3 regions of the Micromonospora fiedleri genome follow, and region 3 is predicted to be linked to each of the others. Evidence: riboswitches for the same ligand, from Rfam matches in the RefSeq annotation. Region 3 holds a riboswitch; each other region holds the start of a gene.

Region 1 (5,454 bases), on a different contig from region 3:
ATCGACTACTCCGAGCACGGGGTGCTGCACATCTCGGCCACCCGTGCCGAGGCTGCCGCGATCACCCGGCTCGGTTTCACGTTGGAGCCGATCGCCGCGCCGCCGACCGACCGTGGGCATGACCACGGGGACGTCGGCGCCCTGGCCTTCCCGCCGGCCGACGCGAACTACCACGACTACGCCGAGATGGTCGCCGTGGTCAACAAGGTCGTCGCGGACCACCCGGCGATCGCCCGCAAGATCAGCATCGGCACCTCGTACGAGGGTCGGGACCTGGTCGCGATCAAGATCTCCGACAACGTCGCCACTGACGAGAACGAGCCGGAGATCCTGTTCAACTCGCAGCAGCACGCCCGTGAGCACCTGACCGTCGAGATGGCCATCTACCTGATGAACCTCTTCACCGACAGCTACGGCTCGGACTCCCGGATCACCAACCTGGTCAACAACCGGGAGATCTGGATCGTGCCGTCGGTCAACCCGGACGGCAGCGAGTACGACATCGCCACCGGCTCCTACCGGTCCTGGCGCAAGAACCGCCAACCCAACAGCGGATCGTCGTACGTCGGCACGGACCTCAACCGCAACTGGAGCTACAACTGGGGCTGCTGCGGCGGTTCGTCCAGCTCGACCTCGTCGGACACCTACCGGGGTCCGTCGGCCTTCTCCGCCCCGGAGACCCAGGCGCTGCGCAACTTCGTCAACAGCCGGGTCGTCGGCGGAGTGCAGCAGATCAAGGCCAACATCGACTTCCACACCTACTCCGAGCTGGTGCTCTGGCCGTACGGCTACACCTACAACGACACCGCCACCGGGATGAACGCCGACCAGTACAACACCTTCGCCACCATCGGTCGGCAGATGGCCGCGACCAACAACTTCACCCCGCAGCAGTCCAGTGACCTGTACATCACCGACGGCAGCAGCATCGACTGGATGTGGGCGGTGCACGGCATCTGGGCGTACACCTTCGAGCTGTACCCGCGCTCGGCCTCCGGCGGCGGCTTCTACCCGCCCGACGAGGTGATCCCGCAGCAGACCTCGCGTAACCGTGAGGCGGTGCTCCTGCTCGCCGAGTACGCCGACTGCCCGTACCGGGCGATCAACAAGCAGGCCCAGTACTGCGGCGGTGGCAGCGGCGGTACGACTGTCTGGTCGGACACCTTCGAGACCAACACCGGCTGGACGATCAACCCCAACGGCACCGACACCGCGACGTCGGGCCAGTTCGAGCGGGGCGCCGCCCAGGCCACCAACTCCAGCGGGGCCAAGCAGCTCACCCCGTACGCCGGCAGCAACGACCTGGTCACCGGCCGGCTCGCCGGCTCGGCAGCCGGTGACTACGACGTGGACGGCGGCGTGACCAGCGCCCGCTCCCCGGCGATCACCCTGCCGTCGAGCGGCACGTTGACGCTCTCCCTGGCCTGGTACCTGGCCCACGGCTCGAACTCGTCGTCGGCCGACTACCTCCGGGTCAGCGTGGTGCACAACGGCGGCACCACGACCCTGCTCAGCCAGGCCGGTGCGGCCAGCAACCGCAACGGCGCCTGGACCACCTCGAACCTCAACCTCACCCCGTACGCGGGACAGTCGATCAGGATCCTGGTGGAGGCTGCGGACGCCTCGACGGCCAGCCTGGTCGAGGCGGCTGTGGACAACGTCACCATCACCGCCTCCTGAACCGACGGGGCCCCGCCACAACCCCCTCGCGCGGGGCCCCGTCCTCAGCAGTTGACTCGGGTACCAGATGCGTGGGTCGGCTCGACGTCGAGCCGACCCACGTGGCCGCTCCCCACGGCTCGGCGGGGCGGCCACCGGGCGTGCGCTACGGTTCTACCGACCCGCCACAGCGAAGTCGGTGTGAAACCGGCGCTGTCCCGCAACTGTGATGCCCCCCGAGTGGGGGACGAGCCAGGTCGCCTGTGGCGCGGTCGCGACACGCGCTCTCGAGGAAGGGCGCCTCGCCCACGGGTGCCGGTGGCTCCCTGTCGGCGAAGCACCACACTCCTCGACCGACAGGAGGACCGATGTTCAGACGTACCCCCCGGATTCTCGCCGCCACCCTCGCGGTGGCCGCGCTGGCGCTCGGTGCCTGCGCCGAGAAGACCACCGAGACCCCCACGGCCAGCGGCAGCCCGGCCGGCGGCGCCTTTCCCGTCACCGTCGGGTCGCTGACCCTGGAACAGCGTCCCGACAAGATCGTCTCGCTGGCGCCGACCGCCACCGAGATGCTCTTCGCGGTCGGCGCCGGCCCGCAGGTCGTCGCGGTCGACGACCAGTCCAACCACCCGGCCGACGCGCCGAAGACGGACCTGTCCGGCTACCAGCCCAACGCCGAGGCGATCGCCGCCAAGAACCCTGACCTGGTGGTGATCAGCGACGACCGGAACAAGATCGTCGACCAGCTGGCGGCGCTGAAGATCCCGGTCTACCTGACCCCCGCGGCGCAGACGCTCGACGACACGTACCAGCAGATCACCGACCTGGGCGTGCTCACCGGCAACGCCACCGCCGGCGCCGACGTCGTGCAGCGGATGAAGGACGACATCGCGAAGATCGTCGCCGAGGTGCCGCAGCGGGTTCAGGCACCCACCTACTTCCACGAGCTGGGCCCGGAGCTGTACACCGTCACCAGCAAGACCTTCATCGGCTCGATCTACTCCCTCGCCGGCCTGGAGAACATCGCCGACGCGGCCGACGCGGACGGCAAGAGCGGCGGCTACCCGCAGCTCTCCCAGGAGATGATCGTCGCGGCCAACCCGGACTTCGTCTTCCTCTCCGACGTCAAGTGCTGCCAGCAGAACGCCGCGACCGTCTCGGCGCGCAGCGGCTGGGCGGGCATCAACGCCGTACGCGAGGGCCAGATCGTGGAACTCGACGACGACATCGCCTCCCGCTGGGGCCCGCGCGTGGTGGACCTGCTGCGCGCCATCGTGGACGCCACCACCAAGGCCGAGAAGTGACGAACGGCAGGCGTTGACAGGGACCCTCCCCATGCGCCAGGCGTTGAAAAGGGGACCGTCCGTCTCGCCCGCGACCCGGCCGGCGGGCCTGCGGAAACGTTGGCTCGCCGCCGGTGTCGTCGCCGTACTCGTCGCGGTCGTCGCCGGTGTCTCACTCGGCCCGGTCAGCCTGCCCCCCGGCAGTGTCGCGCTCGAACTGCTCAACCTGCTGCCCGGGGTGCACCTCGACAGTGGACTGACCGAGCGGGAAGTCGCCATCGTCACCGAGCTGCGGTTGCCCCGGGTGGTGCTCGGACTGCTGGTCGGTGGGCTGCTCGCCCTGGCCGGCGGCGCCTACCAGGGGGTGTTCCGCAACCCGCTGGCCGACCCGTACCTGCTCGGGGTGGCCGCGGGAGCGGGGCTGGCGGTCACCGTCGTGCTGACCATCGGTGGCGTCGGGGCGGGCGGCGCGCTGACCGGCCTGCCGCCCACCATTCCGCTTGCCGCCTTCGTCGGCTCGCTCGGTGCGGTGATCATGACTTACCTGCTCGGTGCGGCCGGTGGACGCAGTCGCTCGCCCGCCGCGCTGATCCTGGCCGGGGTGGCCGTCTCGGCGTTCCTCTCCGCCGGGCAGACGTACCTGCTGCAACGCAACGCGGACAGCATCCAGGCCGTCTACTCCTGGCTGCTCGGGCGGCTGGCCACCGCCGGCTGGCAGGACGTCCGACTGGTCCTGCCGTACTTCCTGATCACCACGGTGATCGTGCTGCTGCACCGGCGGGAGTTGGACGTGCTCTCGGTCGGTGACGACGAGGCGGCCAGCCTCGGCCTGCACCCGCAACGGTCGCGGTACCTGCTGATCGCCGCCGCCTCGCTGGGCACCGCCGCCGCGGTCTCCGCCTCCGGCCTGATCGGCTTCGTCGGCATCATCGTGCCGCACACCGTACGGATGCTGGCCGGGTCGAGCTACCGGGTGATCCTTCCGCTGTCCCTGCTGTTCGGCGGGGCATTCCTGGCCCTGACCGACGTGGTGGCCCGGACCGCCGCCGCGCCGCAGGAGATCCCGATCGGGGTGGTCACCGCGCTGCTCGGCGGGCCGTTCTTCGTCCTCGTGCTGCGTACCGCTCGAAGGGTGCTGACATGACCCCGCCCGACCCGCCTGCCGTCGAGGTGCGTGGTCTGCAGGTCAAACTCGACGGGGTGCCGATCCTCGCCGGCATCGACCTGACCGTGCGCTCCGGCGAGTGGGTCACCGTGATCGGTCCGAACGGCGCCGGCAAATCGACCCTGCTGCGCGCCGTCGGCGGCCTGCTGCCCGCACCGGACGCGGTCCACCTCTTCGGTACGCCCCTGCGCGACCTGCGACGTCGGGAACGGGCCCGGGTGGTGGCCACGGTGGCCCAGTCCCCGGTCGTACCGCCCGGGATGGCGGTGCTCGACTACGTACTGCTCGGCCGTAACCCGTACATCCCGCCGCTGGGTCGGGAGTCCGCCACCGACCTGGCCGTCGTGCACGAACTGCTGGACCGGCTGGACCTCGACGGGTTCCACGGCCGTGAACTGGCCACCCTCTCCGGCGGGGAACGCCAGCGGGTCTTCCTCGCTCGGGCGTTGGCCCAGGGCGCCACCCTGCTGCTGCTCGACGAGCCCACAAGCGCGCTGGACATCGGCCACCAGCAGGAGGTGCTGGAACTGGTCGACCAGTTGCGCCGTACCGAGGGCCTGACCGTGCTGGCCACCATGCACGACCTCTCCATCGCCGGCGAGTACGCCGACCGCATGGTGCTGCTCGCGAACGGCCGCATCGCCGCCACCGGCACCCCCGACCAGGTCTTGACCGAAGACCTCCTCTCCCACCACTACCGCGCCCACGTCACCGTCATCCCCGGCCCCCACGGCCCCCTCGTCCTCCCCACCCGCCCCTCCCACCCCTGACCCACCCCCGCGCGCCCCACCCCCGCGCGCCCCGGGCCCGCGCGCCCCGGGCCCCGCGATCTTGCAGTTTTGGTCGGGGCATAAGGGATATGAGGGGCAGATCGGGGACCAAAAGAGCAAGATCGACGGGCTGGTGGGCGGCGGGGCAAGATCGCGTGGCGTGGCGTGGCGTGGCGCGGGTTGGGGTCGCGTGGCGGGGGGTGGGTCAGGGGGTTAGGGCGATCAGGGAGAAGAGGGCGCCGTCGGGGTCGCGGAGGGCGGTGACGCGGCCGGCGGGGATGTCGCGGGGTGGGACGAGGATGGTGCCGCCGAGTTCAGCGGCGCGGGCGGCCGTGGCGTCGGCGTCGGCGACCGAGAAGTAGAGCGTCCAGTAGGCGGGGGAGTCGGCGGCGAACGCCTCCTCGCGCGGGGGCATCATGCCGGCCACCATCCGGTCGCCGAGCCGCCAACCGGTGTACGAAGTCTGCCCCATCGGCTCCTCCTCGGGCTGCCACCCGAAGACCAGCTCGTAGAAGATCCGCGCGCCGTCCGGATCGGGGGTGACCAGTTCGGTCCAGCACATCGCGCCGGGTACGTC
Region 2 (5,454 bases), on a different contig from region 3:
CGGCGAGAGAACGAGCACCAGCGCGCCGAGGTAGCCGACGGCGTGCAGGATCAGCAGCGCGCTCTCCGTACGCCGCTGTTTCACCGTGCCGTCGCGCAACGCCTTGACGCTTGACACCTTCAGGCTGACGGCGAGCAGCGTGAGCAGCGGGAAGAACAGCACGGCCTGGTGCCGGGTGATGAAGCCCTTCAGTCCGCGCCGGCCGACCGCCGACTCGGTGGTCCAGACGAGCACCTCGGGAGCCACGTCCGGGTCGAGGTCGTCGTGGTTGGGGTTGTTGTGGTGACGGGTGTGCTTGTCCATCCACCAGCCGTAGCTCATGCCGATGCCGAGATTGCCGGCCAGCAGTCCGGCGACCGCGCTCGGACGTCTGGTGCGGAACACCTGGCGGTGCGCCAGGTCGTGCGCCACGAGTGCGACCTGGGCGAACGTGACGGCGAGGAACACGGCGGTGATCATCTGCCACCAGGAGGAGCCGATGAGGAAGAAGGCCGCCCAGCCGCCGACGAACATCAGCGTGACGATGCTCAGCCGGACGACGTAGTAGGCGGGCCGGCGGCGCATCAACCCGGCGTCGGTGATCCGGCGGGACAGGACGGCGAAGTCACTGCCGGTCGTCGACTGCGACGGTCTCGTGGTAGTCGTCATGATTCCAGCAGACCGCCTCGGACGGGCGCTGTCAGGAACGCTGTCACCCCGCCGATCAGGGGTGCTAGCACCCCCGAGAAACGGCGGTCTTGCGGGCACAATGGCACCCGTGGACGTGGCCGGGCCTGACGAGCGGACGTACGAGTGGGCGCGTCGGGGTGTACGCGCGGTGCTCGCCGGTCTGGCCGCGATCGGCCTGGCCCTGGCCAACGTCGCGCTGCTCGTCGTATCGCTGCTGGCGCTGGTCCTGGTCCCGGTGCCGCTGCTCGGCATGGCGCTGGTGTCCTGGACGACGACGCTGGTCCGTAAGCGAGCGGATCTCGAACGCCGGCGTGCCGCCTGGGCCGGGGTCCCGGTGCCACGCCCCTACCAGCCGCCCCCGCAGCGGGGCATCGTCGGCGGCTGGCGGCGCTTCCGATGGATCGTCACGGACCCGGCCACCTGGCGCGACCTCGCCTGGCTGCTGCCCGGCGGGATCGTCGGGGCCACCCTCGGCGCGATCTCACTGGCCGTGCCGCTGTACGGGATCATGGGTCTGACGCTGACACCGCTGTGGATCTGGCTCGGCACCGACTGGTACGGCTACGGCACCGTCTGGTCCATCGACACATTCGGTGAAGGGCTGATCTGCCTGCCGCAAGGCGCCGCCATCCTGGCCGGCGGTCTGTGGGTGGCGCCCTGGCTACGGCGCGCCGACGCGTACTTCGCCCGACTCCTGCTCGCACCGACCAAGGCCGCCGAACTTCGCCTGCGGGTCACCCAGCTGACCGCGACGCGCGCCGACACGGTGGACGCCCAGGCAGCTGAGCTGCGTCGCATCGAGCGCGACCTGCACGACGGCATCCAGGCGCGGCTCGTCTCGCTGGGCATGACGATCGGTCTCGCCGACGAACTGATCGACCGGAACCCGGCCGCAGCCCACGAGATGCTCGCGGAAGCGCGTGAAGCGAGCAGCGCCGCACTTGTCGAGCTGCGGCACCTGGTCCGGGGCATCCACCCACCCGTGTTGGCCGAACGCGGGCTGGACGGCGCGGTGCGGGCGTTGGCGCTCAGCCTGCCCGTGCCGATCACAGTCGATGTCGACCTGCCCGGCCGCCTCGACACACCGGTCGAGTCGGCCGCGTACTTCGCCGTCGCGGAGACGCTTACCAACATGGTCCGCCACAGCGGTGCCCACACCGGATCGGTGTCCCTGCGGCACACGGACGCAACGCTGACGATGGTGGTCTCCGACGACGGCGTGGGCGGCGGCGACCCCGCGGCCGGCACCGGTCTGCGGGGCATCGAACGCCGCCTGGCCGCCTTCGATGGCACGATGGCCCTGTCGAGTCCGCTCGGAGGGCCCACCGTCATCACCATGGAGTTGCCGTGCGCGTTGTCATCGCCGAGGACCACGCGCTCCTCCGGGACGGGCTGACCCGAATCCTGCGGGCCTACGACTTCGACGTCGTCGCCGCCGTCGACAACGGCCCGGCCCTGCTGCCCGCCCTGACCACCCACCGGCCCCAGGTGGCGGTCATCGACGTCCGTCTCCCGCCGACATTCACCGACGAAGGTCTGCAGGCTGCGATCGCCGCTCGTACCCAGATTCCCGGCCTGCCCATCCTCGTGCTCTCCCAGCACGTCGAGCCCTTGTACGCCCGCGAACTGCTCAGCACGCCACACGGCGGCGTGGGCTACCTGCTCAAGGACCGCGTGTCCCACGTCGGCGAGTTCGTCGACGCCGTGCGCCGGGTCGCCGCCGGCGGTACCGCCATGGACCATGAAGTCATCTCGCAACTCCTCGCCCGCCGAGAGCCGCTGGCGGTGCTCACCCCCAGAGAACGCGACGTCCTCGGTGAAATGGCCGAAGGTCGCTCCAACGCGGCGATCGGAGCCAAGCTCCGCATCACCGAGAAGGCCGTGAGCAAACACATCAACAACATATTCACCAAACTCGACATGCCGCCCTCCGATGACGACAACCGGCGCGTCCTCGCCGTCCTGGCGTACCTCAACGCCTGAGCGGGTGGAAGGCGGACGCCAGCGCCGGCCGGCCGCATCCGGCCTGGGTCACTTGGGTACGTCCGTGTGGGGCTGTCAAACGAACGGCCCTGCGTCGGGACTGTACGAGTAGCGGCTGACCGGCCGATCAAGGGAGAGACGCCATGCTGGTCGATCAGCCGAGACGACCAACGCGTACACACCAAACGCCTCGAACCTTCGACACACCGGCCCGTACCACGTCCGACACGCCACCGACCCCGGCGTCCTCGACCTGACATCCATCCCGCACGTCGGACAGCATGACGCGGAGACGACCGACAGGCCCGTACGATGGCGAGCGGCGCTGGTTCGCCCCATCCCGCCAGGGTGGGGTGTCGTAAGAGGGAACCCGGTGAGAGACCGGGACTGCCCCGCAGCGGTGAGTGGGAACGACCGCCGTCAACGAAGCACTGGACCGCCAGGTCCGGGAAGCGACGGCCAGTAGGTGACCTCGTGTCATGCCCGCGAGTCCGAAGACCTGCCAGCGCTGCGCACGCCACCGGTGTGCGCCGCCGGCGGCCTCTCGGGAGGGCCAGGGCGGAAGCGGGCACCGTGAGACGTGCCTACCTTCCCTCCCGGGTCCGCTGGGCACTTCGAGGGAAGGACCCCACAGGTGACTACCGCATTCGGCCAGAGCACTGTGCTCGGCTACCCGCGTATCGGCGTCGATCGTGAGCTGAAGAAGGCCGTCGAGGCGTACTGGGCCGGCACCATCGACGTCGACGCTCTGGAAAGCACCGCCGCCGGGCTGCGCGCGCAGGTGTGGCGGACGCTGCACGACGCCCGCCTCGACGCGATCCCGTCGAACACGTTCTCCTACTACGACCAGGTCCTCGACACGGCCGTCGCCGTCGGCGCGATCCCCACCCGCTTCGCCCGGCTGGGCCTGCCCGCGCTGGACACCTACTTCGCCATGGCCCGCGGCGTCGACGCCGAGCCGGCGCTGGAACTGACGAAGTGGTTCGACACCAACTACCACTACCTGGTGCCGGAGATCGGCCCCGACACCGTCTTCACCGCGAACCCGGCGAAGGCGCTGGGTGAGCACGCCGAGGCCCGCGACCTGGGCATCACCACCCGACCGGTGTTCATCGGGCCGGCCACGTTCCTGCTGCTGGCCAAGGGCGACGATCCGTTCGCCCGGCTCGACGACCTGGTCGACACGTACGCCGCGATCCTCACGGCACTCGCCGAGGCGGGGGTGGCCTGGATCCAGCTGGACGAGCCCGCCTACGTCGCCGACCGCACCCCGGCCGAGATCGACGCCCTACGCCGCGCCTACATCCGGCTCGGTGAACTCACGCACCGGCCGAAGATCTTCGTCGCCACCTACTTCGGTGACCTCGGCGCCGCCCTGCCGGCGCTACTGGACACCCCGGTCGAAGCAATCGGCCTGGACCTGGTCGCCGGCCCGGGCAACCTCGACCGACTCGCCGCCGCCGGCCCACTGGCCGGCAGGACCATCGTCGCCGGCCTGGTCGACGGACGAAACATCTGGCGTACCGACCTGCGCGCCGCGATCGCGGCCGGAGCGACGGTCGCCGGGCTGGCCGACCACGTCGCCGTGTCCACGTCCTGCTCCCTGCTGCACGTCCCGGTCGACCTGACCGCCGAAGCCCGCCTCGACCCCCGGTTGGCCGCGCGGCTCGCGTTCGCCCGGCAGAAGGTCGACGAAGTCGTCCTGCTCGGCCGCGCGTTGCGCGACGGCACCACCGCGCTGCCCGCACCGCTGCCGGCCATCCCGGCGGCCTGGCGCCACGACGACGTCCGCGGACGCCTCGCCGCACTGCGCCCCACCGACCGGCAGCGCGGCGACTACGCCAGCCGGGCGGCCCGCCAGCAGGAACGGCTGGGGCTGCCGGAGCTGCCGACCACCACGATCGGGTCGTTCCCGCAGACCACCGAGCTGCGCAAGGCCCGCGCCGCACACCGCGCCGGCAGCCTCGACGACGCCGGCTACGCGTCGCGGATGCGCGCCGAGGTCGAGCATGTCATCCGGCTGCAGGAGCAGTTGGGTCTGGATGTGCTCGTGCACGGCGAACCGGAACGCAACGACATGGTGCAGTACTTCGGCGAGCAGCTCGACGGTTTCGCCGCCACCGAACACGGCTGGGTGCAGTCGTACGGCTCCCGCTGTGTCCGGCCGCCGATCATCTACGGCGACGTGGCGCGCAGGGCACCGATGACGGTGGAGTGGTCCACCTACGCGCAGTCGCTGACCAGCAAGCCGGTCAAGGGGATGCTCACCGGCCCGGTCACCATCCTGGCCTGGTCCTTCGTCCGTACCGACCAGCCTGTCGCGGACACTGCCGACCAGGTCGCGCTCGCCCTGCGGGACGAGTGCCACGACCTGGAGTCGGCAGGAATCCGGGTCATCCAGGTCGACGAACCGGCGTTGCGCGAAACGCTGCCGCTGCGCAAGGCCGACCAGAAGGCATACCTGGACTGGGCCGTCGGCGCGTTCCGACTGGCCACCAGCGGCGTCGCCGACGACACCCAGATCCACACCCACCTGTGCTACTCGGAGTTCGGTGAGGTGATCACCGCCATCGACGCCCTCGACGCCGACGTCACCAGCATCGAGGCGTCCCGGTCGAAGATGGAGATCCTCGACGACCTCGCCGCGATCGGCTACCGCCGGGGCGTCGGCCCCGGGATCTGGGACATCCACTCACCCCGGGTGCCGCCGCGTGAGGAGATGGTCGAGGCGCTACACCGGGCGGTCGCGGCCGTGCCGGCCCGACGGTTGTGGGTCAACCCGGACTGCGGCCTGAAGACCCG
Region 3 (5,454 bases):
CAGATCTGGTCGGCCGGCTGACCTGCGGCGAACCGCAGCCACGCGCTGAGCTCGTAGGTGACACCCGCGGTGAACAGGCCGGTCACGTCGCGGCCCAGGCCGGCGCCCTGGTTCACCCGGTCGGTGACCAGTACGGCGGAGGTGCCGCCGTGCGCGACGTCGGTGAGGGTGACCGTCGGGGCACCCGGACCGCCGTCGCGGGGTCCCCAACCGTCGAGGCCGTCCTCGAAGTCGGTGTCGATGACGATCGTGCCCGGCTCCGGCCCGCCCCCGCCGCCGTCCAGCGCGGTGATCAGGACGTCGTCGAGCAGGAACGGGGTGTTGCCTTCCGCCTCCACGTAGAGGGTGGCGGCGTCCAGGCCGGTGGGCAGGGTGTACTCGCCGCCGATGCGTACCCACTCGTCGGCGGTGGTGGTGACGTTGTCGCCGATCCAGGTGTAGGTGTTCTCGCCGCCACCGGCCGGGGTGGACTCGACGGTGAAGTGCACGCCGGCGCTGCCCTCGGTGCCGGTCGGAAGTTTCGCCCAGGCGGTGACCGTGTACCGGTTGCCGGGCCGCATCAGCGCGGTCGCGCTCGTGGCCGGTCCCTGCCAGTTGGCGGTACGGCCGGTGACCGAGAGGCTGCCGTCGCTGTCGTGACCCTCGTCGGCGATGGCGAGGGTCACGTCACCGCGTGGCCCCCAGGGGGCGTACGAGCCGGACTCGAAGTCGTTGCTGAGCACGACCTCGTCGGCCGCGGCCGGGGTGGGGGCGACGGTGATGGCCGCGACGAGCGCGGCCGAACAGAGTACGGCGAAAGCTCGTGATCGGCGTCGTGATCGTTGGGACGGATTCCACAGGCGCATCGACTGGTCCCTTACGCAAATTGGACAGTGGTGGGGGTGCCTGACGTCGGGTTTCCGGACAGATCCAAGCGCGTGCATGCTATGTCGACCCGATTGGCATAGCCAGAACTTCCGGAAGTTTTCGGAAAGATGCGTGGGGTCGGTGGCCTCGGCGGCTGCCGTCGCGCTCGGGCGGATGATTCGATCGACACGCGTGGCGACACAGCATGTGGTGTTGAGGTTCCTGGCCAGTTCCCATATATAGTGGTGCCCGCAGCTGGTTCGGCAGTCACTCCACGACGGCCGAGGCAAGAGGGAACCCGGTGGAATTCCGGGACTGCCCCGCAGCGGTGAGTGGGAACGACCGCCGTCAACGAAGCACTGGGCCCGCCAGGTCTGGGAAGCGACGGCCAGTAGGCACGAACACGCCCACGAGTCCGAAGACCTGCCAGCGCGCCGCACGCGTACGTGTGCGGCGGTCGAAGGCCGCGCGGGACGGCCGACGCCATCAGTTGGTCGTCGACGGCACCCAGTCCGTCCGGTGACCGGCGGCGTCCTCCCGCGTGCCCGTCGACCTTCACCGACCGGTACGAGGAGGGACCATGACGGTGACCCGGGAACAGGCGGGGCCGGAGCAACGCCGGCACGTGATGCAGGTGCGTAAACGCAACGGCGACACCGAGCCGGTGGACGTCAACAAGATCGTCAAGGCGGTGGAGCGCTGGGTCACCGACCTGGACGAGATCGACCCGCTGCGGGTGGCGACGAAGACGATCAGCGGCCTGTACGACGGCGCGACCACCGCGGAGCTGGACAAGCTGTCGATCCAGACGGCCGCCGAGCTGATCGGTGAGGAGCCGCAGTACTCCAGGCTCGCGGCGCGGCTGCTGGCCGCGTTCGTCGACAAGGAGGTACGCGGCCAGCAGGTGGCCAGCTTCAGCCAGTCCATCCGGTACGCCCACGGCCTGGGGCTGATCGGCGACGCCACCGCTGCGTTCGTGGCCCGCAACGCCCGCAAGCTGGACGACGCCGTCGACCCGGCGGGGGATCTGCGGTTCGAGTACTTCGGGCTGCGCACCGTCGCCGACCGATACCTGCTGCGGCATCCGCAGACCCGGCAGGTGGTGGAGACCCCGCAGTACTGGCTGCTGCGGGTCGCCTGCGGGCTGTCCCAGACGCCGGGCGAGGCGATCGGCTTCTACCGGCTGATGTCCAGCCTGGCCTATCTGCCGAGTTCGCCGACGCTGTTCAACTCCGGCACCCGACACACCCAGATGTCGTCGTGTTTCCTCGTCGACTCGCCGCGCGACGAACTCGACTCGATCTACGAGCGCTACCACCAGGTGGCGAAGCTGTCGAAGTTCTCCGGTGGGATCGGCATCTCCTGGACCCGGGTGCGGGGCCGGGGCGCGTTGATCCGGGGCACCAACGGCAGGTCGAACGGCATCGTGCCGTTCCTCAAGACCCTCGACGCCGGGGTGGCGGCGGTCAACCAGGGCGGCCGGCGCAAGGGCGCGGCCTGCGTCTACCTGGAACCCTGGCACCCGGACATCGAGGAGTTCCTGGAGCTGCGGGACAACACCGGGGAGGAGTCGAGGCGTACGCACAACCTGAACCTGGCCAACTGGATCCCGGACGAGTTCATGCGCCGGGTGGAGGCCGACGGCGACTGGTCGCTGATCGACCCCTCCGACGCGCCGGAGTTGCCCGACCTGTACGGCGAGGCGTTCGACGAGGCGTACCGGGCGGCGGAGAAGAAGGCGGTCCGTACCGTCAAGGCCCGCGACCTGTACGGGCGGATGATGCGCACCCTCGCGCAGACCGGCAACGGGTGGATGACGTTCAAGGACGCGGCCAACCGGCTGTCCAACCAGACCGGCGCGCCGGGCAACACCATCCACCTGTCGAACCTGTGCACCGAGATCCTGGAGGTCAACAGCGACACCGAGACGGCGGTGTGCAACCTCGGGTCGATCAACCTGGCCGCGCACGTCAGCGCGGACGGCATCGACTGGGAGAAGCTGCGCGCCACCGTCCGCACGGCGGTGCTCTTCCTCGATCGGGTCATCGACATCAACTACTACCCGGCCGAGCAGGCGGCGGCGTCGAACCCGCGCTGGCGACCGGTCGGGCTCGGGCTGATGGGCCTGCAGGACGCCTTCTTCACCCTGCGCATGCCGTTCGACTCCACCCCGGCCCGGGAGCTGTCCAGCCGGGTGCAGGAGGAGATCCTGCTGACCGCCCTGGAGACCTCAGCACAGCTCGCCCATCAGTTCGGCCCGCACCCGGCGTACGCGCAGACCCGGGCCGCGCGCGGTGAGCTGCACCCGGACCTGTGGGGCGCCGACCTCACCCAGGTCGAGCGGTGGGCGGCGCTGCGCGAGACGATCGCCGCGCACGGCCTGCGGAACTCGCTGCTGGTGGCCATCGCGCCGACGGCCACCATCGCCTCGATCGCCGGCTGCTACGAGTGCATCGAACCGCAGGTGTCCAACCTGTTCAAACGCGAGACGATGTCCGGCGAGTTCCTCCAGATCAACACCTACCTGGTACGCGAACTCAAGGCGCGCGGGCTGTGGACGGCATCGATCCGCGACCAGATCAAACGCGCCGAAGGGTCGGTGCAGGGCATCGCCGAGCTGCCCGACGAGGTACGGCAGCTGTTCCGCACCGCGTGGGAACTGCCGCAACGGGCGCTGATCGACCTGGCCGCCGCCCGGGCCCCGTTCATCGACCAGTCGCAGTCGCTGAACCTGTTCATCAGCGCGCCGACCATCGGCAAACTCTCCTCGATGTACCTCTACGCCTGGAAGTCCGGGCTGAAGACCACCTACTACCTGCGGTCGCGTCCGGCGACCCGGATCCAGCAGGCCACCGTCGCGGTCACCCCGACCGCCCCGGCGATCGTCGCCGTCGGCGACGACGAGGCGTTGGCCTGCTCCCTGGAGAACCCCGAGAGCTGCGAGGCCTGCCAGTGACCACCGTTTCCGAAACCCAGACCCGGCACCTGCTGCTCGACCCGGGCATGGACCTGACCCTGCGGCCAATGCGCTACCCGCAGTTCTTCGACCGCTTCAAGGACGCGATCAAGAACACCTGGACGGTGGAGGAGGTGGACCTGCACGCCGACCTCGCCGACCTGGCCAAGCTCTCCCCGGCCGAACAGCACCTGGTGTCCCGGCTCGTCGCGTTCTTCGCCACCGGCGACACCATCGTCGCCAACAACCTGGTGCTCAACCTCTACCAGCACGTCAACTCCCCGGAGGGCCGGCTGTACCTGTCCCGGCAGCTGTTCGAGGAGGCGGTGCACGTCCAGTTCTACCTGAACCTGCTCGACACCTACGTGCCCGACGAGAAGCAACGGTACGAGGCGTTCGCGGCGGTGGAGAACATCCCGTCGATCGCCCGCAAGGCCGAGTTCTGCTTCAAATGGATCGACTCCATCTTCGAGCTGCGCGAGCTGAAGACCCGCGCCGACCGCCGTGCCTTCCTGCTCAACCTGATCTGCTTCGCCGCCTGCATCGAAGGACTGTTCTTCTACGGCGCCTTCGCCTACGTGTACTTCCTGCGCTCCCGGGGTGTGTTGCACGGGCTGGCCTCCGGCACCAACTGGGTGTTCCGCGACGAGTCGATGCACATGGCCTTCGCCTTCGACGTGGTCGACACCGTACGCGCCGAGGAGCCCGACCTCTTCGACGCCGAAATGGAGCAGCAGGTGCGCGACATGCTCGCCGAAGCGGTCGACTGCGAGGTCCAGTTCGCCGCCGACCTGCTGGAGCAGGGCGTCTCCGGCATGCCGCTGGCCGACATGCGCCAGTACCTGCAACACGTGGCCGACCGCCGGCTGGCGATGCTCGGCATCGCACCGATGTACGGCTCGACGAACCCGTTCGCGTTCATGGAACTGCAGGACGTACAGGAGTTGTCCAACTTCTTCGAACGCCGTGTCTCGGCCTACCAGGTCGGTGTCACCGGCACGGTGGCCTTCGACGACGACTTCTGATCCCGGTCTCACCCGATCCGCCGTTTCGGCGGTATGGCGGTCACCTACCCACCCGGATACCGCCATACCGCCGAAACGGCTTCCACATCCCGCCAAACCGTCCTACCCGCGCCAGCCAGGCCCGCATGTCCGCAGGTTCGCATGTCCGCAGGCCCGCTTATGGGTTGTGGCCCCTTTGCTCTGCTTCAACCCACGCATCGGGTTCGGCAGCAAACCGGTGCGTGGGTTGAAGCAGAGCAAAGGAGGCCGGTGGAAGGGGGTGGAGGTGGAACCCCATTCACTCCGTCGGCGCTGTAGGGCGACTACGCGTCAGGCAATCAGGGCGCAGAATTCGTTGCCGTCGGGGTCGGCCATCGCCACTCGGCCGGCGTCGCCTCGGCCGGTCTCGCCTCGGCGGGTCGCGCGGTCAGCGTCCGAACCTCCCGAGCAACTCCGACCCGATCGGGTGGTGCAGCAGATGCAAGGGCGCGGCGTCGATGCCGGCCTCGGTGAGCGCCCGCGCGTACGCCGCCGCGGTTGCGTCGTCCACCAGGCCGTGCACCAGCGGCAGGTCCGCAGCGGTCGACCACAGGAGCGATTCCAACCGGCAGGAGGCGATCGTCCCGGGCAGCCCGAGCACGTTGCCGT

What was found. Region 3 has a riboswitch for cobalamin ahead of JMF97_RS26330 (ribonucleoside-diphosphate reductase subunit alpha). Riboswitches for the same ligand answer to the same signal wherever they lie in the genome.
Region 1: linked by a shared signal. The riboswitch ahead of JMF97_RS11590 (ABC transporter substrate-binding protein) and the one ahead of JMF97_RS26330 (ribonucleoside-diphosphate reductase subunit alpha) in region 3 are both predicted to bind cobalamin.
Region 2: linked by a shared signal. The riboswitch ahead of metE (5-methyltetrahydropteroyltriglutamate--homocysteine S-methyltransferase) and the one ahead of JMF97_RS26330 (ribonucleoside-diphosphate reductase subunit alpha) in region 3 are both predicted to bind cobalamin.

What each region holds. Positions count from the first base shown of each region.
Region 1 is NZ_JAETXL010000004.1:142,719-148,172, reverse strand. Features, by position in the region: gene JMF97_RS11595 (M14 family metallopeptidase) at 1-1,680, shown strand, start outside; cobalamin riboswitch at 1,809-1,942, shown strand; gene JMF97_RS11590 (ABC transporter substrate-binding protein) at 2,028-2,963, shown strand; gene JMF97_RS11585 (FecCD family ABC transporter permease) at 2,995-4,086, shown strand; gene JMF97_RS11580 (ABC transporter ATP-binding protein) at 4,083-4,877, shown strand; gene JMF97_RS11575 (VOC family protein) at 5,083-5,454, opposite strand, start outside.
Region 2 is NZ_JAETXL010000019.1:14,996-20,449, forward strand. Features, by position in the region: gene JMF97_RS29630 (fatty acid desaturase family protein) at 1-648, opposite strand, end outside; gene JMF97_RS29635 (sensor histidine kinase) at 758-2,065, shown strand; gene JMF97_RS29640 (response regulator transcription factor) at 2,017-2,652, shown strand; cobalamin riboswitch at 2,962-3,173, shown strand; gene metE (5-methyltetrahydropteroyltriglutamate--homocysteine S-methyltransferase) at 3,287-5,454, shown strand, end outside.
Region 3 is NZ_JAETXL010000011.1:89,391-94,844, reverse strand. Features, by position in the region: gene JMF97_RS26335 (endo-1,4-beta-xylanase) at 1-845, opposite strand, end outside; cobalamin riboswitch at 1,086-1,291, shown strand; gene JMF97_RS26330 (ribonucleoside-diphosphate reductase subunit alpha) at 1,427-3,802, shown strand; gene JMF97_RS26325 (ribonucleotide-diphosphate reductase subunit beta) at 3,850-4,827, shown strand; partial or broken gene JMF97_RS32405 (condensation domain-containing protein) at 5,234-5,454, opposite strand, start outside.